4 regions of the Streptomyces sp. NPDC059649 genome follow, and region 1 is predicted to be linked to each of the others. Evidence: riboswitches for the same ligand, from Rfam matches in the RefSeq annotation. Region 1 holds a riboswitch; each other region holds the start of a gene.
What was found. A riboswitch is a leader RNA that binds a small molecule or an ion and turns the genes downstream of it on or off. The one in region 1 is predicted to bind cyclic di-AMP.

Region 2: it holds a riboswitch for cyclic di-AMP, as region 1 does, so the genes downstream of both, ACFV1J_RS11040 (M23 family metallopeptidase) here and ACFV1J_RS34055 (transglycosylase family protein) in region 1, are expected to answer to the same signal.
Region 3: it holds a riboswitch for cyclic di-AMP, as region 1 does, so the genes downstream of both, ACFV1J_RS33175 (peptidoglycan DD-metalloendopeptidase family protein) here and ACFV1J_RS34055 (transglycosylase family protein) in region 1, are expected to answer to the same signal.
Region 4: it holds a riboswitch for cyclic di-AMP, as region 1 does, so the genes downstream of both, ACFV1J_RS19435 (C40 family peptidase) here and ACFV1J_RS34055 (transglycosylase family protein) in region 1, are expected to answer to the same signal.

Annotation. Positions count from the first base shown of each region.
Region 1 covers NZ_JBHWDV010000053.1:16,709-21,922, forward strand. The annotation lists gene ACFV1J_RS34045 (cytochrome P450) at 1-667, shown strand, start outside; gene ACFV1J_RS34050 (transglycosylase family protein) at 918-1,964, shown strand; cyclic di-AMP (ydaO/yuaA leader) riboswitch at 2,177-2,384, shown strand; gene ACFV1J_RS34055 (transglycosylase family protein) at 2,392-3,045, shown strand; gene eno (phosphopyruvate hydratase) at 3,338-4,618, shown strand; gene ACFV1J_RS34065 (septum formation initiator family protein) at 4,797-5,214, shown strand, end outside.
Region 2 covers NZ_JBHWDV010000006.1:74,755-79,968, forward strand. The annotation lists gene ACFV1J_RS11030 (HPr family phosphocarrier protein) at 93-374, shown strand; gene ACFV1J_RS11035 (GntR family transcriptional regulator) at 683-1,372, opposite strand; gene ACFV1J_RS11040 (M23 family metallopeptidase) at 1,555-2,355, opposite strand; cyclic di-AMP (ydaO/yuaA leader) riboswitch at 2,368-2,523, opposite strand; gene ACFV1J_RS11045 (M16 family metallopeptidase) at 2,789-4,171, opposite strand; gene ACFV1J_RS11050 (M16 family metallopeptidase) at 4,207-5,214, opposite strand, start outside.
Region 3 covers NZ_JBHWDV010000049.1:20,291-25,504, forward strand. The annotation lists gene ACFV1J_RS33170 (aldo/keto reductase) at 1-502, opposite strand, end outside; gene ACFV1J_RS33175 (peptidoglycan DD-metalloendopeptidase family protein) at 621-1,835, opposite strand; cyclic di-AMP (ydaO/yuaA leader) riboswitch at 1,847-2,001, opposite strand; gene ACFV1J_RS33180 (DUF2332 family protein) at 2,306-3,595, shown strand; gene ACFV1J_RS33185 (PP2C family protein-serine/threonine phosphatase) at 3,614-4,756, opposite strand; gene ACFV1J_RS33190 (hypothetical protein) at 5,097-5,214, shown strand, end outside.
Region 4 covers NZ_JBHWDV010000016.1:113,575-118,788, forward strand. The annotation lists gene ACFV1J_RS19415 (8-amino-7-oxononanoate synthase) at 115-1,320, shown strand; gene ACFV1J_RS19420 (ATP-binding protein) at 1,557-1,985, shown strand; gene ACFV1J_RS19425 (hypothetical protein) at 2,072-2,221, opposite strand; gene ACFV1J_RS19430 (GNAT family N-acetyltransferase) at 2,556-3,203, opposite strand; gene ACFV1J_RS19435 (C40 family peptidase) at 3,261-3,734, opposite strand; cyclic di-AMP (ydaO/yuaA leader) riboswitch at 3,739-3,911, opposite strand; gene ACFV1J_RS19440 (hypothetical protein) at 4,221-4,529, opposite strand; gene ACFV1J_RS19445 (ATP-dependent Clp protease proteolytic subunit) at 4,535-5,170, opposite strand.

The DNA of each region.
Region 1 (5,214 bases):
CGACCTCATCCACCGCAAGCGGGAGGCGCTGCCCGACGGGCCGACACCGGGCGAGGACCTGATCTCGGGCCTCATCCGGGCCTCGGACCACGGTGAGCACCTCACCGAGAACGAGGCCGCCGCGATGGCGTTCATCCTGCTCTTCGCCGGTTTCGAGACCACCGTCAACCTCATCGGCAACGGCATCCACGCCCTGTTGGGCCACCCCGCCCAGCGTGAGCTGCTGCAGAAGTCGCTGGCGGCGGGCGACACCGGGCTGCTGGCCACCGGGGTCGAGGAACTCCTCCGCTTCGACGGCCCGGTGGAGTTGGCGACCTGGCGGTTCGCCACCGAGGAACTGACCCTCGGCGGGCAGCGGATCGCCGAGGGGGACCCCGTCCTGGTCGTCCTGGCCGCCGCCGACCGCGACCCGGCGCGCTTCCCCGAGCCGGACGTACTCGACCTGACCCGGCGTGACAATCAGCACCTGGGATACGGGCACGGCATCCACTACTGCCTGGGCGCCCCGCTCGCCCGGCTCGAAGGACAGACCGCGCTCGCCACGCTGCTGACCCGGCTCCCGGACATCCGGCTTGCGGTGGAACCGGCGGAATTGCGGTGGCGCGGTGGGCTCATCATGCGCGGACTCCGGTCGCTGCCCGTCGAGTTCGCGCCCGAGCGGGCCTGACCAGCGGCGGAGGCCGATGGTGACAGAGCGTCAGGACGTGACCTGCGCGTGATCTCCACTACACCGACTTGTGACTACCCGTGACCCCGGCTACCTTTCGATCCACGATCGACGGCCCCTCGAACAGATTGCCGAGGAAGGCCGGCGGTCGCGACAACTCAACCGCCGCGCGAAAGGCATCCGCATGCGTTCCGGGAACGGCCGACACCGTCGCCCCCGTCAAGCACCGGCCATCTTTGTCACGGCGGGAGTGACCGGCTCGGCACTGGCACTGCCCCTGCTCTCCGCCGGTGGCGCCCACGCCGCCGACACCGCGACCTGGGACCGCGTCGCCCAGTGCGAGAGCGGCGGCGTCTGGAGCTCGGACACCGGCAACGGCTTCTACGGCGGTCTCCAGCTCACCCAGGAGATGTGGGACCGGCACGGCGGCGGGGACTACGCCTCGCGGCCCGACCTCGCCAGCCGCGCCCAGCAGATCGCGGTGGCCGAGGCGATCCTCGACGACCTCGGGCCGGACGCCTTTCCGAGCTGTGCGGTGAACGCCGGCCTGAAGAAGGACGGCCGGGCGCCGCAGGTGAACCCGGGCGGCACCAGCGCCCCGATACCCGACCCGTCCGACGACGACGGAACCGCCGGCTCCGGCTCCTCCGGCTGGCACGACGGTACGGCCGACGACCCGGGTGGCGACGAGGGCGACGGGCCGGCCGGTGACGAGCCGTCGCGGACCACACCGTCCCCGTCCACTCCCGCCCCCTCGGACTCCGCCGGGACCGGCGAGACGTCCCCCGGCCCCGACCGGACCTCCGGTCCGTCCGACCCGTCCGGCGACGCGACGCCGGGCGACCACGGCGAGGACCCGTCGGGCAGCCACGACCCCTCCGGCACCACCGACCCCTCCGATGACGGCAACGGCAGCGGTACGGGCGATGGGGACGGCGCGGGAGACGTGGACGGCACGGGCCCCGACGGGACGCCGGGCGGTACGGCGACGGACGGCGTGCCGGGCGGCGGCTCGGGCCGGCACCGCGGCGACGCGGACCCGGGCGAGGGCGACGGCGGCGACCGGACGTCCGGCGGGCGGCACGCCTCGCGCGGTGACGACGCGCACCGGACGCTCCCGGTGGACGGTGACGGGTACACCGTGCGGCCGGGTGACAGCCTGTCAGCGATCGCCCAGGCGCACCGGCTGTCGGGTGGCTGGCCGGCGCTCTACGACCGCAACGAGGGCGTCATCGGCTCCGACGCGGACCTGATCCGCCCAGGTCAGCAGCTCGATCTCGGGCAGTCCGCAGGGTAGTTCGCCGGTTTCGACCCGCTTTGGCGAAAGTGAGACAAGCGTCTCGTTGTGAGGTGGTGGGCCCCGAAGGGTCCACCACCGTCGCACCGGCCCCCACCTGCGGCTTTATGACCCCTCCGTGATCAAAAAGGGCCAACTCGGTCCAGATGAGGGGGTTTGAACACCCAGGGGATTCCTGATTACGGTCATCACCGCTCGCCAAAGCGGGCCCCTTCGATCACACGCCGAATCCTGCCGGTGGTCGGAGGCAGTTGACGCGCAAGCGCCGTAGGCAGGAGCGGGGGAACCAAGGTAGGCGCCGGCCCGGCCCGTGAAAGCGGGTCAGCCGGCTTGGGGTGAAGCCCGGTGCCACGGCACCGGCCGGGCGACTCATCAGTCCGAACCCGACAGCTCACCTCGCAGGCGTCGGTGAGGAAACGAACCAACCATGCTGATCAACAAGGGCAAGCACCGTCGTCCCTCCAAGGCCGTCCGCGTCGCCGCGCTCGCCGGTGTCGCCGGTGCCGCCGTCGCCGCCCCGCTGATGGGCGCCACCTCCGCTTCCGCCGCATCCGTCGCCACCTGGGACAAGGTCGCCCAGTGCGAGTCCGGCGGCAACTGGTCGATCAACACCGGTAACGGCTACTACGGTGGCCTGCAGTTCTCCAACTCCAGCTGGGCCGCCGCCGGCGGCACCAAGTACGCGGCGCGCGCCGACCTGGCCACCAAGGCCCAGCAGATCGCCGTCGCCGAGAAGCTCCTCGCCATCCAGGGCCCGGGCGCCTGGTCCTGCGCCGGTGCCGGCGGCCTGACCGCCGGTGGCCCGTCCCCCGACCTGAACACCAGCGCCCCGGTCGCCAAGTCCGCCCCGTCGAAGAGCGACGCGGCCGTCAAGCGCACCCCCGCCGCCCCGAAGCACGAGAGCGCCCCGGCCCCGAAGAAGAACCAGGGTCACGGCAACTACACCGTCAAGGCCGGCGACACCCTCGCCAAGATCGCCAAGGCGCACGGCACCAACTGGAAGGCCGTCTACGCGGCCAACAAGTCCGTCATCGGCGGCAACCCCAACCTGATCTTCCCGGGTCAGAAGCTCCACGTCTGAGCCGTCCCCGCACCGGGACACCCCTGGTGAGACCGGCCCCGTCCGGCGCGCCCCTCCCCCCGGCGCGCCGCGGCGGGGCTTCTCCGTATCCCCTCCGCGGCGCCCCGCCGTCGGCCCGGCACTCGCCGGACTTTTCCCGCTCCGCGAACATTGCGGCAAACCTACCGTGACCTGGTCTTTTGGGTGGCTTGTTGGGTTATTCCGTCCCACGGAGCGGGCCAAGGGCAGGCGGACGCTCCCCGGGCCGTTAGGCTCGTGCTGCAGAACTCCAGACACCCATGAAGGAGACAACGTGCCGTCCATCGACGTCGTCGTAGCCCGCGAAATTCTCGACTCGCGAGGTAATCCCACGGTCGAGGTCGAGGTCGGCCTCGACGACGGCAGCACCGGCCGTGCCGCCGTGCCGTCCGGCGCCTCGACCGGCGCCTTCGAGGCCATCGAGCTCCGCGACGGCGACCCCAACCGCTACCTCGGCAAGGGCGTGGAGAAGGCCGTCCTGGCCGTCATCGAGCAGATCGGCCCGGAGCTCGTCGGCTACGACGCCACCGAGCAGCGGCTGATCGACCAGGCCATGTTCGACCTGGACGCCACCGACAACAAGGGCTCGCTCGGCGCCAACGCCATCCTCGGCGTCTCCCTCGCCGTCGCGCACGCCGCCTCCGAGGCCAGCGACCTCCCGCTGTTCCGCTACCTGGGCGGCCCCAACGCGCACGTCCTGCCCGTGCCGATGATGAACATCCTGAACGGCGGCTCGCACGCCGACTCCAACGTGGACATCCAGGAGTTCATGATCGCCCCGATCGGCGCGGAGTCCTTCTCCGAGGCCCTGCGCTGGGGCGCCGAGGTCTACCACACCCTCAAGAAGGTCCTGAAGGAGCGCGGTCTGTCGACCGGCCTGGGTGACGAGGGCGGCTTCGCCCCCAACCTCGGCTCCAACCGCGAGGCCCTCGACCTGATCCTGGAGGCCATCAAGCAGGCCGGCTACGCCCCCGGCCAGGACATCGCGCTCGCCCTGGACGTCGCCGCCTCCGAGTTCTACAAGGACGGCTCGTACCAGTTCGAGGGCCAGTCCCGCTCGGCCGCCCAGATGACCGAGTACTACGAGGAGCTCGTCGCCGCGTACCCGCTGGTCTCCATCGAGGACCCGCTGTTCGAGGACGACTGGGCCGGCTGGAAGGTCATCACCGACAAGCTCGGCGCCAAGGTCCAGCTGGTCGGCGACGACCTGTTCGTCACCAACCCCGAGCGCCTGGCCCGCGGCATCGAGGAGGGCTCCGCCAACGCCCTCCTGGTCAAGGTCAACCAGATCGGTTCGCTGACCGAGACCCTGGACGCCGTCGAGCTGGCCCAGCGCAACGGCTTCAAGTGCATGATGTCGCACCGCTCCGGCGAGACCGAGGACGTCACCATCGCCGACCTGGCCGTCGCCACCAACTGCGGCCAGATCAAGACCGGCGCCCCGGCCCGCTCCGAGCGCGTCGCCAAGTACAACCAGCTGCTGCGCATCGAGGAGATCCTCGACGACGCCGCGGTGTACGCCGGCCGCAGCGCGTTCCCCCGCTTCAAGGGCTGACGCCCCGGAGCTCGGCGTCCCGCGGTTCCGCGGGGGCGTGCCGACCCGCGGCCCGAAAGGGCTGATCGGGCGAGCCGACCGCCCAGCACCCCGTACGTCCCCGGCGACGGTCCCGTACCGTTGCCGGGGACGTACCTGCTTGACGCAGACCGGCGTCCGTCAGTGAAGGGGAGACGACGTGCCCGCGGACCGGTTCTCGACCGCGACCCGACTCAAGGCGCTCGGCGAGCAGGCCGCCGCCCGCGTCTACCGCGCCCGGCCGGCCCGCCGCAACCGCCTCACCGGCCGCGCCGCCCTGCTGGCGCTGGTGATGTGCTCGCTGGTGGTGGCGCTCGCCTACCCGATAAGGCAGTACGTCTCCCAGCGCTCCGACATCGCCGACCAGCGCCGCAAGGCCCGGGACGCGGGTGCCCAGCTGGACCGGCTGCGCGAGCAGAAGGCCCGTTGGCAGGACCCGGAGTACGTCCGCCAGCAGGCCCGCCGCCACCTGCACTACGTCATGCCGGGCGAGACCGGCTACATCGTCCAGGACGGCTCCGGCACCGCCGCCGCCCCCAAGGGGACGCGGGCGGCCGAGCGCCCCTGGTACGACAACC
Region 2 (5,214 bases), on a different contig from region 1:
CGCGTAATCTCGGGGTCAGGGGCGGCTGGGAGCAGTCCCGACACCGTGAGAGAATGGTCTAGACAACAGTCACGACTTTGAAGGGCAACATCATGGCTGAGCGCCGCGTCAATGTCGGTTGGGCCGAGGGCCTGCACGCCCGCCCCGCGTCGATCTTCGTCCGGGCGGCCACCGCCGCCGGCGTCCCGATGACGATCGCCAAGGCCGAGGGCAATCCGGTCAACGCGGCCTCCATGCTCGCGGTCCTGGGCCTGGGCGCCCAGGGTGGCGAGGAGATCGTGCTGGCCTCGGACGCCGAGGGCGCCGAGGAAGCGCTCGACCGCCTGGCCAAGCTCGTCTCCGAGGGTCTCGAAGAGCTCCCCGAGACCGTCTGAGCCCACCGGGACGCCCCTCGTACGGCGGCCCCGCCGCGGTGACCTGAAAAGGTGCCGCGGCGGGGCCGTTTTGCGTTCGGGGGAAATACCGCACCCCCTCCCGCGCGCAAAGACCGTGCCCTCCGCCGCACAATTCTCACGGCCGGTGGACAATGCACGGAGAGGCACGCACGGAAAAGCGTGCGGCGGAATGTGCGTACCGGACAGCGCGCACGCCGACATTTGAAAGCGCGCCGATATCCGGAAGTAAAGGCGGACAACAATCGCCGCCCCGGGAATTCCGCACCCCTTTGTATACGGCCCGGGTGTTAAGAACGGGCGCGCGCTGTGTTGACGGGCTGTTTCGGATCGCTCACCTCGGGTGCGGCGGGGCGCCGCAGCCGGTACACCGGGAGCGAGCGCTCGATGTGGGCCGCCATCAGGGCGCGGGCCCGTTCCGCGTCGCCCCGGGCCACCGCGTCCAGCACCGCGCCGTGTTCGTCCCATGCATCACCGGCCCGCGGCGGCGGCTCCACCGCATACATCCACTCGATCTTGCGGCGCAGCTGGGTCAGCAGCGCGGTCAGGCTGGGGCTGCCGGCCGCCTGGGCCAGCGTCTCGTGGAACCAGCCGTCGAGTTGGCGCAGGTCGGTGGGGCTGCCGTGGCGGGCCCGCTCGCGGCCGAGCCGCACCAGGCCGCGCAGCACCTTCAGATGGGCGGGGGTGCGCCGGGCGGCCGCGCGGGCCGCGCCCAGCGGCTCCAGCAGGGCGCGGATGTCGAGCAGGTCGGCGGCCTCCTGCTCGGTGGGCTCGGCGACGCACGCGCCCGCGTGGTGGCGGGTGGTGACGAAGCCCTCCGACTGCAGGGTGCGCAGCGCTTCGCGGACCGGCACCCTGGAGACGCCGTAGCGCGCCGCCAGGATCTCCTCGATCAGTCGGCTCCCCGGCGCCAGCGCACCGGAGACGATGTCCTCGCGAATCGCCGTGCACACCGCATGCGCGGAAATATGGCCTCGCATCGATCGTGCCTCCGCCGTAATCCCCGGAAAACGCCGCCGGTCGGCGGCTTTTCCGAGACTCTATTCGACCGGCACGGCTTTTCCGACGGACTCCGCGTATTCGGCGATATTTTTTGGCCAATGGGCGGGGAGGGCACCGAGGCGTGCGCCGGGAGGCCGAGGCGGGTGTGCCTGACGCCGGATCAGACGTTGACGCCGTGCGAGCGCAGATACGCGATCGGGTCGATGTCGGAGCCGTAGTCCGGGCTGGTGCGGGCCTCGAAGTGCAGATGCGGGCCGGTGACGTTGCCGGTGGCCCCGGAGAGGCCGATCTGCTGGCCGGGGGTGACGGTCTGGCCGACCGAGACGCCGATCGACGACAGGTGGCCGTACTGGGTGTACGTGCCGTCGTGCATCTTGATCACGATGTTGTTGCCGTACGACCCGCCCCAGCCGGCCTCGACGACGGTGCCCGCGCCGACCGCGTGGACGGAGGTGCCGGTGGCGGCGTGGAAGTCGATGCCGGTGTGGCTGCCGGAGGACCACAGGCTGCTGGAGGCCTTGTAGCCGGTGGAGACGTAGGAGCCGGCGACGGGGGCGACGAAGGCGTTCAGGCGCTTGCGCTCGGCGTCCCGGGCGGCCCGCTCCTTGGCCTCGCGCTCGGCCTTGGCCTTCTTCCGGGCCGCCTCGGCGTGCCGCTCGGCCTCCGCCACCCGCTTCTTGGCCTCGGCCTCGGCCTTCGCCTGCATGGCGGCGGCCTCGGCGGCGGCCTGCTGGGTGTCGGCCTGGACCTCCAGGCGGTGGGCGAGCTCGTCACCGAGCACGACGGCCTGGGTGAGGCCGGTGTCCTGGGTGCGTGCCTCGTCGGTGGCGGCCATCGCCGGTGACGCCAGGGTGGCGACGACGCCGGAGGTCGCGAGGGTGGCTATACCGGCGAGGTTGCGGGTCGTCCGGGCGCTGCGGCTGGCCCGGCGGTGCTTCCCGGTGGCACGGGTGAACGCCATGTGCTGGCTTGTCCTTTCCTTCCCTCTCGCCTACCGGGTTAGCTGACGGGTTCGGAGCAGGAAGGTCTCCTACGGGCCCCTCCGGAGAGGCGCCCGATTCACCCCAGGGACGGGTGGGTCCCCGGCTCCCCTGGCTCGCGCCGTACGGGGACTCGGCGATGACTGTCCGGTGCCACTGTTGTGGCGGAGTTGTGACGAACAGCCGGACCGACGCTAAACGGGGCCACTTTGCGGCGCCAAACGGAACCGCGATTTTGTGCGGGATGCCACAAGTTCCGGCTCAACGAGCCATCCCAAACCGGACATACAGCAGACTGCGGCAGACCGGCGGCGGACAGGCGACGAGCAGGCGACGGACATACGACGGCTCCCGTGGTGAGCGAACCCCACAGGAGCCGTCGGTCGTGACGCTTCGTCATACGCCGCCTGCGGACTAGCCGCTGACGACCGTCACCTCTCCGATGCCCAGCGCCTTGACGGGCTCGGTGATCTGCGCGGCGTCGCCCACCAGGACGGTCACCAGGCGGTCCACCGGGAAGGCGTTGACGGCGGCGGCGGTCGCCTCGACCGTGCCGGTCTCCGCGAGCCGGAGGTACAACTGCGCCTGGAAATCGTCCGGGAGCTGCTGCTCCACCTGGTCGGCGAGGGTGCCCGCGACGGCCGCCGCGGTCTCGTACTTGAGCGGCGCCACCCCGACGAGGTTCTGCACCGCGACGTCCCGCTCCTCGTCCGTCAGCCCCTCTGCCGCGAGGGTCCGCAGCACCTTCCAGAGGTCCTCCAGCGCCGGCCCGGTGGAGGCGGTGTCCACCGAGCCGCTGATGGCGAGCAGCGCGGCGCCGGTGGTGCCCTCGGGGGACGTGGGGGCCGTGGAGCGCAGCACCTGCCCGAAGGCCCGCACGCCGTAGGTGTAGCCCTTCTCCTCACGCAGGACGCGGTCCAGGCGGGAGGTGAGGGTGCCGCCCAGGCAGTACGTGCCGAGCACCTGCGCCGGCCACACGCGGTCGTGCCGGTCGGCGCCGATCCGGCCGATGAGCAGCTGCGTCTGCACGGCGCCGGGGCGGTCCACGATCACCACGCGGCCGGTGTCGTCGGCGACGATCGGGGTCGCCTTCACCGGCTCGGCGGTCGAACCGCTCCAGGCGCCGAGGGTGTCGGCGAGCGACGCGGCCAGGTCGACGCCGGTGAAGTCACCGACGATCACGGCGGTGGCCGTGGCGGGCCGGACATGGGCGTCGTAGAAGGCGCGCACGGCCGCGGCGTCGATCCGCGCGACCGTCTCCTCGGTGCCCTGACGGGGGCGGGAGATCCGCGCGGTGGCCGGGAACAGCTCCTTGGAGAGCGCCATCGCCGCGCGCCGGGCCGGGTTGGCGAGCTCGTGCGGGATCTCGTCGAGGCGATTGCGGACCAGCCGCTCGATCTCGCTCTCCGGGAACGCGGGGGCCCGCAGCGCGTCGGCGAGCAGGCCGAGCGCGCGGGTCAGCCGGGAGGCCGGGACCTCCAGGGAGACGCGTACGCCGGGGTGGTCGGCGTGGGCGTCCAGCGTGGCGCCGCAGCGCTCCAGCTCGGCGGCGAAGCCCTCCGCGTCGTATTTGTCGGTGCCCTCGGACAGGGCGCGCGCCATGATCGTGGCGACGCCGTCCAGGCCCTCCGGCTCGGCGTCCAGCGGGGCGACGAGGTTGATCTCCACCGCGACGACCTGCTGACCGGGGCGGTGACTGGTCAGGAGGGTGAGGCCGTTGGGCAGTTGGCTGCGCTCGGGGGCCGGGAAGGCCCACGGCTTGGGCGCGCCGCTCTGGGGCTGCGGGTGGAACTGCATGCTGCTCCCTGGGGAATCCTGGCGGGTGGTGTCGCTCACTGCTCCGTCTCCCCTTCCTCGGCGGCGTTGCCGGCCGGCTCGGTGGGCTCGTAGACGAGCACCGCGCGGTTGTCGGGGCGCAGCCGGGCCTTGGCGACCGCCTGCACCTCCTCGGGGGTGATGTCCAGGACCCGCTGCACGGCGGTCAGCGCGAGCTGCGGGTCGCCGAACAGGACGGCGAAGCGGCAGAGTTCGTCGGCGCGGCCGCTGACCGTCGCCAGGCGGTCCAGCCATTCGCGCTCCAGCTGGGCCTGCGCCCGCTCCATCTCCTCCGGGGTGGGCCCCTCGGCGGCGAACCGTGCCAGTTCCTCGTCGACCGCGTGCTCGATGGCGGGCACCTCCACCCCGGCGGACGCCTTCACGTCCAGCCAGCCCAGGGAGGGCGCGCCGGCCAGCCGCAGCAGACCGAAGCCGGCGGCCACCGCGCTGCGGTCGCGGCGCACCAGCCGGTTGTACAGGCGGGAGGACTCGCCGCCACCCAGGACGGTCAGCGCGAGGTCGGCGGCGTCCGCCTCACGGGTGCCGTCGTGCGGAAGGCGGTAGGCCGCCATCAGGGCGCGGGAGGGCACCTCCTCCTCGACGACCTCGCGGAGCTCGGTGCCGACCACGTCGGGCAGCGTGCCGTCCCGGGGCGGCTGCTTGCCGTCGTGGGAGGGGATCGAGCCGAAGTACTTCTCGATCCAGGCCAGCGTCCGGGCCGGGTCGATGTCGCCGACGACCGACAGGACGGCGTTGTTGGGCGCGTAGTACGTACGGAAGAACGCCCGCGCGTCCTCCAGTGAGGCGGCGTCCAGGTCGGCCATCGACCCGATGGGCGTGTGGTGGTACGGGTGGCCCTCCGGGTACGCCATGGCCGTCAGCTTCTCGAAGGCCGTGCCGTAGGGGACGTTGTCGTAACGCTGGCGGCGCTCGTTCTTGACGACGTCGCGCTGGTTCTCCAGGGACTCCTCGTCGAGCGCGGTCAGCAGCGAGCCCATGCGGTCCGCCTCCAGCCAGAGCGCGAG
Region 3 (5,214 bases), on a different contig from region 1:
CCAGGCGCCGCGCGGAGATGTTGGAGGCGCCGATCTCGCGGACCTTGCCGGCCCGGACGAGGTCGTCCAGGGCGGTCAGGAACTCGCCGACCTCCACCGACTCGTCGTCGTAGTGGGTGTAGTAGAGGTCGAGGTAATCCGTGCGGAGACGGGTGAGGGACGCCTCGACCGCGGACTTGATGGTGGCGGCGGACAGGCCCTTGTAGTCGGGGTGGGCGCCGACCTTGGTGGCGATGACGATGTCCTCGCGATTGCCGCGGGAGGCAAGCCAGTTGCCGAGCACGGTCTCGGACTCGCCGCCCTTGTTGCCGGGCGCCCAGGCCGAGTACACGTCGGCGGTGTCGATGAAGTTGCCGCCGCCCGCCACGTACGCGTCGAGTACCGCGAACGACTCGGCCTCGTCAGCGGTCCAGCCGAAGACGTTTCCCCCGAGGCAGAGCGGGGAGACGGACAGCGAGCCCAAGGCCCTGCGGGTACCGGAGTTGTTGCTTGTCGCACTCATGGTGGGGGCAGCGTTGCGGGGCGGGTGGTTATTCCCTCGTGCGGCGGTTGGTCCCGCCTACGACGGGCGGCTACGCGTGCGCATCGCGTGGCCGCCCCACCCCGCCCCGCCCCGCTCGTCAGACGTTGAGGCCGTGGTCGCGCAGCCAGGGCATCGGGTCTATCGGGTCGCCGGCGCCGGGGCGTACCTCCAGGTGGAGGTGAGGCCCGGTGACGTTGCCCGTGGCGCCGACCCGGCCGATCACGTCACCGGTGCTGACCTTGCCCGAGGTCTTGACCATCGAGGAGAGGTGGCAGAACCAGAGCTCGGTGCCGTCGTCGAGGGTCAGGACGATGCGGTAGCCGTACGAACCGGCCCAGCCGGCCTGGGTGATGGTGCCGGAGTGCACCGCCCTGACGGGCGTACCGGTCGGGGCGGCGAAGTCCTGGCCGGTGTGGTCCGCGGCCCAGCGGTCACCGGCCTGCCCGAAGCTCGCGGTGAGGGTGTACGAGGCGACCGGGGTGAGGTAGCTCTGCGCCAGTTTGGCGAGGCGCTCGGCCTCCGCCTTCCGGCGGGCCTCCTCCTCGGCCTTGCGCCGGGCCTCGGCCGCTGCCTCCTTCTTGGCGGCCGCGGCCTTCTCGGCGGCGCTCTGGTCCGCGGCCGCGTCCGTCGTGGCCTGCTTGATCGCGGCCTGTTCGGCGGCCTCGCGGGCCTCCTGTTCGCCGGCGCCCTGCTGGGCGTCGGCCTGCTGGAGGATACGGCTGCGCAGCGCCTCACCGGCGTTCGCGCCGGAGCCCGTGCCCGCACTCGACCCGGTGTCGGTGGCCGTGGTCGACGGCGAGCCCGTCGCGGCGAGCGGGTCGACGGGCGCGGAGGCAGCGTCGGACCCGGTGTCCGAGCCGCCGTCGGATATCAGGTTGCCGACGCCGGGCAGGGAGGCGGCGTCCGGGAGGTGGTCGGTGACGGCGTCGGCCACACCGCTGAGGTCGGGCATCGAGATCGGTACCGGCGGCTTGCCCTCGGCCGTGGCCATCCCGCCCGCGCCGACCGCCGCGATGACGCCGACACCCAGGACCGTGCCACCGCGGGCGAGTCCACCGCCGCGCTGCTTGGCCACCCGGTGCTTGCCGCGGACCGGGCGGACGGACTCCTCGGTGGGGTTCCACTCCTCCCACTGGCCGTCGGCGTCACCGTGCGCCTCGCCGGCCGTCGCAAAACGGGTGTCGGTGACGAAAGCGGTGCCGCCGGAGCCTGCGAAGGCGTGCGGGGCGCCCGGCGCATGCGGGGCACCCGGGCCCCGGTCGTCGAACTCGTAGGCGGATGGAGCCTCGGGGACAGGCCTGTTGGACGCCACGGGGGCGCTCTCCTTTCCTTCCTTCTCGCCTACCGGGTTAGCTGACGGGTTCGGAGCAGGAAGGTCTCCTACGGGCACCCTCTGGCGGAGGCGTCCGATTCACCCCAAGGTGGTGGTTCCCCGGTTCCCTTGGTGCAGTTCGAGATGCTGGAGGTGCGTGAAAAGCGCGTGCGGGATTCGGCGTCGGCGCGCGGTGCCGCCTCTTGCGGCGGCTGGGACGACCGCGCTGCGTTATCGGACAGTAATAGAGATCGCGGCCGTTTTCCAAGCCTTCCCGGGAATCGATATGCCTCGCGCACCAGCTGTGGCGTGGTCTTTTCCGGTCACCATGGCCATAAATCGGGCGAGTTGACCGCACCGCCCCGCACCGCCCCGTGCCGCCGCTAAACGACCTCTCGATGATTGTGCGTCAGTTGTTATGCAGAGGGGTGCCCGACCATTACGGAACGTGAAGACAGTAACGTCGGATCATGGTCGTCAACGCCGAGCGCCCCGGATACTCCGAGAGTCCCGGACACGCCGAGAGCCCCGGACCCGCCGCACGCCTCCGCAGCACCGGTCACGGGCACCACGGCCATCCCGGCCGTCCCGGCCGCAGCGGTGGCACGTCCGGAAGCGCCCAGGACGTGGCGCGCCGGTACCAGGAGTTCTCCTGGCGCGAGGCACGCGGGCGGTCCGACGCCCACGAGGAGCTGTCCGCACGGATCGGCCAGGACCAGGAGTTGTGCGAGCTGCTGGCGGGTTCGCTGCCGGCCGGCAACAAGCAGCAGCCCCAACTCCTGGTCGCCGCCGTCCGCCATCTCGACGGCCCGCACGCGGAACAGGGCCCGCGCGGCGCGGCGGCGTACGGTCGCTGGCGCGAATGGACGATCCGTCATTGGGACCAGGTGCGGGACGTGATCATGCGCCGCGGCACCCAGACCAACGAGCCGGCCCGCTGCGCCACCCTGCTGCCGCTGCTCGCCCGGCTGCCCCAGCCACTGGCCCTGCTGGAGGTCGGCACCTCGGCGGGGCTGTGTCTGCACCCGGACCGCTATCGGTACGAGTACGCGTACCGGCACGGGCCCGGGGACGGGCAGGAGTACCGGCACGGGCCCGGGTACGCGGGCGGGCCGGCTGCCGGCCACTCTGGCGGGCGCGCACCGGGAGGAGCGCACCACCCGGTCGTCGAAGTGGGCCCGGCCGACAGCCCGGTGGTCTTCCCCTGCCTGGTGCAGGCGCCGGTGCCGGCGGCAGGGCACGGACCGCACCTCCCCACCCGGCTCCCCGAGGTCGTCTGGCGGGCCGGGATCGATCTCGATCCGCTCGACCCGGTCGCCGAGCCGGACGACCTGCGCTGGCTGCGGTCGCTCGTATGGCCCGGCGACGAGGCGCGGGCGGCCCGGCTGTCCGCGGCCGTCGAGGCGGTGCGGGCGGCGCCGCGGCCGCGGATCGTCCGCGGGGACCTGATCGAGGAACTGCCCGCGCTGGCGGCCGAGGCGCCCGCCGGGGCGACGCTGGTGGTGTTCCACACCTCCGTGCTGAGCTATCTGCCGCCGGCCCGGCGCGAGGAGTTCGCCCGGCTCGTACGGTCGGTCCTCGACGGGCGGGACGGCGGCGGGCACTGGGTCTCCCAGGAGCACCACTCCGTGCTGCCGTGGCTCCCGCTGCCCGCGCACCACACCCCGCGCCCGGACGACCCGCTGCAGCTGACCCTCGCCCTGGACGGCCACCCGGTCGCACTCACCGGCCCGCACGGGCAGAGCTTCCGCCCGCTGTAGGGGAACGCGGCACAGCCCTCACTCCCCCATGGGCCGCTGCAGCGCCAACAGGGCCATGTCGTCCGCCGGGGCCCCGCCCGTATGCCGGGAGACGTCCTCGATGAGGGCGTCCAGCAGGCTGCCGGGGCCCGGGAAGTGCCGGCCGCGGAGCTTGTCCGCCGGGTCGTAGAAACGGCCGCGCAGGTCGCGGGCCTCGGTCACGCCGTCGGTGAAGAAGAGGAGCAGCGACCCGGCCGGGAAGAACGACTCGTCGGAACGGTCCGGCCAGCTCGCCACCTCGCTCATCCCCAGCGGCAGCGCCGGCGCGGAGGGCGCCAGCTCGCACAGTCCGCCGTCCGGGCCGAGCAACAGGGGCGCCGGGTGGCCGCGGTTGAGGACCCGCAGCACGGACCGCCCGCCGGCCGGGATCTCGGCCAGAACCGCGGTGGTGAACCCCTCGCACTGGTCGAGCCCCGCGCGCCGCCCGCCCTCCCGTTGCAGCGCCCGCTCCAGCCGGCCGGCCACCGCCTCCAGGGTGGCCTCCTGTTCCGCGGCCTCCCGGAAGGCGCCGATGACCACCACGGCGGCCTCCACCGCCTCCAGCCCCTTGCCGCGGACGTCGCCGACGATCAGCCGTACGCCGTGCGGGGTGTCCTGCACCGCGTAGAGATCGCCGCCGATCCGGGCGTCCGCCCGCGCGCCCACGTACCGGGCGGCGACCGCGAGCCCGCCGAGCCGCTCGGGCGGCGCCGGCAGCACGGCCCGCTGCGCGGCCTCCGAGACGTCCCGTACGGACGCCAGATGGGCGTCGGACATCCGGACGACGCGGTTGATGGCGAGCGCCAGCAGGGCGACGACGAACACGGTCGCGATCTCGGTCACCGACTCGTGGGTGTCCTGGGCGGCGCTGCGGTACGTCACCACCAGGGACTCGCCGGCCATGGCGGCCAGGGCCGTGAGGGCGGTGGCGGGCAGCGAGAAGAGCGGCGCCGCCACCAGCGGGGCGGCGGAGAAGAAGGGCGCGGCGGTGTAGCTCGGCGGCGTCGCCATGTCGAACGCGAGGCCGCCGACGATCAGGACGGCGGGGAGCCAGCAGGCCAGGCGCCGGCCCACCGGGGACATCCGGGCCCGGCGCGCCCGCCGCTCCCCGTCGCCCGTGGACGACCCGTAGCCCTGCAGCATCCGCACCGGCCTCTTCCCGCTCCGCCCGTCCGCCGTACGAGCACCGGCATGCCGGCCGCATGTCGACGTCACCTCGACGTCCCAAGGCTGTCCGCCGCGGGGGCGCCCGGCGAATGCACGGGGGCCGGACGGGTCACCGCGCCGACCGTTCCGCCGGCCGGCACGGGCCGGGTCGCTGATCGGCCGTATCGGGGTGGTGGCGCGGTGCGGGCGCGTTCATGGTGAAGCTGACCGCTCGCGCAGGCCCGGGCCGCGCCGTGGGGCTTCCGAACGGGCCCGCCGGGTTGAGACAGCCGGGGAGGGGCGGCGGTGGGCCGATGACGACTGCTGGAGGCTGACTGTGTCATTCACCGAGAGCGAGCTGCTGGCGGCCGGCGACGGCCGGCTGGAGGAGATCTTCCGTGCCGGCCCGGCCGGTGAGGTGCCCCGTGGCCCCATGGAGGGCACCGCCATCCTGG
Region 4 (5,214 bases), on a different contig from region 1:
GGATTCCCACAACGCGCGCCGAACGGGGTGTGTGTATCGCCACACCGTGGCCGTGCGGAACGACCGCTAACGTCTATCGACAGCCCACAATCGAGCCCCCGACGAAGGACGCCGATGCCGCAGGACTCCGCCCCGCTGCTGCGCGACACCGCGCCCCCGCCCGCCGCCGGACCGGCACCCGGCTCGGCCTTCGACTGGCTCGACACCGCCCGCGCCGAGCGCCAACGGGCCGGCCTGGTCCGCGCGCTGCGCCCCCGCCCCGCCGACTGCCCGTTGCTCGACCTGGCCGGAAACGACTATCTCGGACTCTCCCGGCACCCGGAGGTCACCCAGGCCGCGGCCGAGGCCGCGCAGCTCTGGGGCGCCGGCGCCACCGGCTCCCGGCTGGTCTCCGGCAGTACCGAACTCCACGCCCGGCTGGAGGCGGAACTCGCCGCGTTCTGCGGCTTCGAGGCGGCTCTGGTGCTGTCGTCCGGATATGCCGCGAATCTCGCCGCGGTCACCGCGCTGACCGCACCCGGCACCCTGGTCGTCTCCGACGCGGGCAACCACGCCTCCCTCATCGACGGCTGCCGGCTCTCCCGGGCCCGCACCGAGGTCGCCCCGCACGCCGACCCCGAGGCCGTACGCGGCGCCCTGGCCGGCCACAACGGACGGGCGCTGGTGGTGACCGACTCGGTGTTCTCGGTCGACGGCGACGCCGCGCCGCTGCCCGCACTGGCCGCCGCCTGCCGGGCGCACGGCGCCGCACTCCTCGTCGACGACGCCCACGGCCTGGGCGTCCTCGGTGACGGCGGCCGGGGTGCGCTCGCCGCGGCCGGACTGGCCGGGGACGGCGACGTGGTGGCCACCGTGACGCTCTCCAAGTCGCTCGGCTCCCAGGGCGGCGCGGTGCTCGGCCCGGCCCGGGTCATCGAGCACCTGGTCAACACCGCCCGGACCTTCATCTTCGACACCGGCCTGGCCCCGGCCGCGGCCGGCGGCGCACTGGCCGCACTGCGGCTGATCGACCGCGAACCCGAGCGCGCCGCCCGGGCCGGCGAGGTCGCCCGCGAGCTGCACCGCCGGCTCACCGCGGCCGGCCTGACCGCGGTACGGCCGGACGCCGCGGTGGTGTCCGTCCGCGCCCCCTCGCCGGAGGCCGCGGTCCGCTGGGCCGCCGACTGCCGCACGGCCGGTCTCGCGGTCGGCTGCTTCCGGCCGCCGTCCGTACCGGACGGGATCTCCCGGCTGCGGCTCACCGCCCGCGCGGACCTGACGGACGGCCAGCTCGACCGGGCGGTGGGCACGATCCTCGCCACCGCGCCGCCGAAGATCTGATCCTTGGTGACCGTGTGTGACCGGCATGGCGTCCCATATCCGGTCTCCCGTCGCAGAGTTCACCGCTTCGAGCGATAGATATCTGCATATGTTGGCGGATCGAGCGCCACACCGGGGGAACGGGTGGCAGGCTGGCGCTCCAGCAGATCCGAGGCCGAATCGTTGACCCGAGTGGCACACCGGCTCCCCGGGCAGCGGACCGGAGCCGGCCTCGGTGGGAAAGGGACGGCGTCGCGATGGCAGACCACCAGGAATCCGCACTCACCCTGCCGAGCGCCCCGGAATCGGTCCGCCTCGCCCGCAGACACGCCCTCACCGTGCTCACCGAATGGGGCCTGCCCGCCGGTTCCACCACCGCCGACGCGGTCCGCCTGATCGTCTCCGAACTCGCCACCAACGCCGTCCAGCACACCTTCGGCCAGTCCCCGACCTTCACCCTCGAACTGCGTCTGGACCGCGACGAGGAGCTGTGCGTCGGGGTCACCGACAGTCACCCCCGCCGCCCCCGCCGGCTGCCTGCCGCGGTCCAGCAGGACAACGGCCGGGGCCTGGTCATCATCCGCTTCCTCGCCGCGGAGGCCGGCGGCCGGCTCTCCGTCGTCCCCACCGACACCGGCGGCAAGACCGTCTGGATCAGCCTGCCCTGGCAGGTCGCGGTCGGCTGACGGCGCGGCCGCCGCGGCGTACGGCCCGACGACATGCGTACGGCCGGCATGGCATGCGTACGGCCGGTACGGCATGCGTGCGGCCGTCACGGTGTGGGGGAGGGGCGGCTGAAGGCGCCGCGCAGCAGCGCGCGGAGGGTGTCCGGGGCCGGGATGCCGCCGCCGCTGCGGTAGGCCACCGCGATCCGGCGGCGCAGCTCCGGCGGGTCCAGCCGGCGGATCCCCAACGGGGTCACCGAGCCCTCCGCCACCATCTCCGGGGCCCCCGCCACGCCGAGCCCGACAGGGCGCCGTGGCGCTGCTCGTCGACCGGCTGGGTGGCTGACTGCGCCGCCCCTGGTGGCCAGGGCCCTGGAGGCCACCACCGGCGCCCTGCTCACCGCGCTGGGCGGAGCGCTGCTCGTCGAGGTCGCGCTCGCCTGAGGGCAGCGGCAGGAACGGGACCGGGCCCCACCCCAGGCACGGGCAGGGGCAGGAACGGGGCCGGCCGGACCCAACCCCAGGCAGGGGCAGGGACAGCGGAAGGGCCAGGAACGGGGCGGGACCAGGACCCCAGGCAGCGGTACCCGTTCAGCCGGGGCCGCCGGCCGGCACCAGCAGCACCTCCGCGCCCACCGGTACGAACCCCGCGGCCAGCAGGGCGCGGACGCTGCGGGCATTGCCGGGGGCGGCCTGGGCCCAGAGCCGTTCGCCCGCCGGTATGAGATGGCGGGCGGCGTGCGCCAGCCGGCGACCGAGGCCGCGTCCCTGGCCGGCGCCGTCCACCTCCGCGGCCAGCTCCCAGCGCCCGGCCAGGCCCCGCCCGATGATCAGCGTCCCGCCGTCCCCGGTCGTCCAGGCCCGCACCTCGTCGCGGTGGCGCAGCGCCCGGACGATGCGCGGATGGCTGCGGTCCGTCGTCTCCACCAGCTCCAACGGCGGCGGCCCGGGCAGCGCCTCGGCGACCATGGCCAGGTCGATGTTGTTGGCCTCGCGGCCGGTCCGTTCACCCAGCGCGGTCAGGAACGGCGGACTGAGCGGTCCGGCGAGATCGCCGGGGGCTGTCCGGTCGTGCACCCAGGACGGCTCCACGTCCGCGAACACCACGGCATGACAGGTGAACGACAGCACGCCCACGTCCCGCGGGGACGGCTGGGGCAGCACCGTCACCGAACCGTCCTCGGGCGGGAAGCTCCCCCGCGCCGCGGCCGTCAGCACCTTGCTCAGCTCCGAAGTCACCCCGTCAAATTATCGGCCAGCACTGACAATTGACCGGGCGCCCGGCGTCGCCGCAGCTCAGGGCACCCTCCCGTACGAGACCGCGCGGCTCCAGATCTTCTCCAGCCGCACCACGCTGCCGGCCTTGGGCGCATGCCACATGCGGCCCTGCCCGGCGTAGATGCCGACGTGGTAAATGCCGTTGCCGGAGTGGAAGAAGACCAGGTCCCCGCGTTTCCGGGCAGAGGACGGGATGTGCCGGGTGCGGCCGTACTGCTGGGCCGCGGTCCGCGGCAGGTCCCGGCCGGCGCGCTTGAACGAGTACACCGTCAGGCCCGAACAGTCGAAGCGGTACGGTCCCATGGCCCCGTACTGGTAGGGCGAGCCCCGCTTGGAGGCCGCGATCCGCAGCGCATGGGCGGAGACGGTCGCGGCCTCGGCGTCGGCGGAGGTTCCCGGTGCGAGCGTGGTCCCGCCGAGCGTGGCCAGCGCCAGTGCGGACACGGTGCCGGCGCGGGCCAGCAGATGCGGCGTATGCGTGCGCACGGTCATGCGCAAACCCTTCGTCAGCCGCCTGCGAAGGAAGACCTGTCGGGTTCGGGCAGGCGAAGATGCCCGGCCGTTTCCACGGCTTCACCCCAAGGAGTCCGTCGGCCGCGCGGGCCCCGGACCCCGTACTGCTCGGGTCCTCCGCTCCCGCCGATCCACACGCATCGACCGGACATCCGGCACGGCGGCGGGATTAGGCGCCCGGCCGGACCGCCCCGTCGCTGTGGCGGGGTCTTGTCGTCGAAAGGGATCCTCACGCACCCGCCACCGGAATTCCGAGTTGAAAATGCCGTATGTGAGATGCGCCACAATTGAGCCGAATGGTGGGATTTGCCCCGTCGTGGGCCGGAGCGTCATCGGCGGCACCCCCTTCGACCTGGGGCGAAACATCGGCCACCGCAGTAATTCTGGCCCCCGGCGCAATTCGTCGCCCCCCTACCGCACGCGCGGACGCTACGCCGTCCGGGCAGCGCGGGCGCGCGTGTCGGATCAGGGTTCCCGGGCCGGCGGCACCGTCACGTATCCGGCCCGGCGTTCCCCGTCCAGCACCCGCAGCGCCCGGGCCAGCGTCTCGCCGTGCAGCTCGTGCTCGCCCCGGTTGTGCATCAGCGTCAGCGCGTCCCGCAGTTCCGCGGCCTTGCTCACCAGCGCCTGAGCGGCGCGCAGCCCGCTGTAGGTGCCGCCGCCGCGGGCCGGATTGATCCGGCCCAGCAGGTCGAGCGCCTCCAGGTAACAGTCGATCAGCTGCCCCTCGGCGCGGGTCAGGGCGGGCAGCGGCGGGGTCTCCGGCGGCCACATCCGGCTCACCGTCCCACGGGTCGGTCGGCCGACCGCTTGCGGTTGCGGGTGAGCCCGTCGATCAGGCCGTACTCCTGCGCGGCCGGGGCGTCGAAGATCTTGTCGCGCTCGATGTCCGCGGCGATCCGCTCGCGCGGCTGACCGGTGTGCAGCGCCAGCATCTCCTCCAGCATGGCGCGGCCGCGCAGCACTTCCTGGGCCTGGATGTAGAGGTCGCTGGCCTGGCCCTCGAACGGTTCGCTCACCGACGGCTGGTGGATCAGCACCCGGGCGCCGGGCAGCGCCAGCCGCTTGCCGGGGGTGCCGGCGGCCAGCAGCACCGCTGCGGCGGACGCGGCCTGTCCCAGGCAGACGGTCTCCACGTCGCACGACACGAAGCGCATCGTGTCGTAGATCGCGGTCATCGCGGTGAGCGAGCCGCCGGGGGAGTTGATGTAGAGCGAGATGTCCCGCTCGGGCGCGGCGTGTTCGAGGTGGATCAGCTGCGCCATGACGTCGTTGGCGGCGGTGTCGTCGATCGGGGTCCCCAGGAAGATGATCCGCTCGCTGAGCAGCTTGGAATACGGGTCCATCGTCCGCGTCCCCTGCGCGGTGCGCTCGGTGAACTCGGGCAGGACGTAGCGGGCCGTCGGTCGCAGCATGGTCTGCTCCTCTCCTCTGTAAAAAATGTACAGGACGTACATCC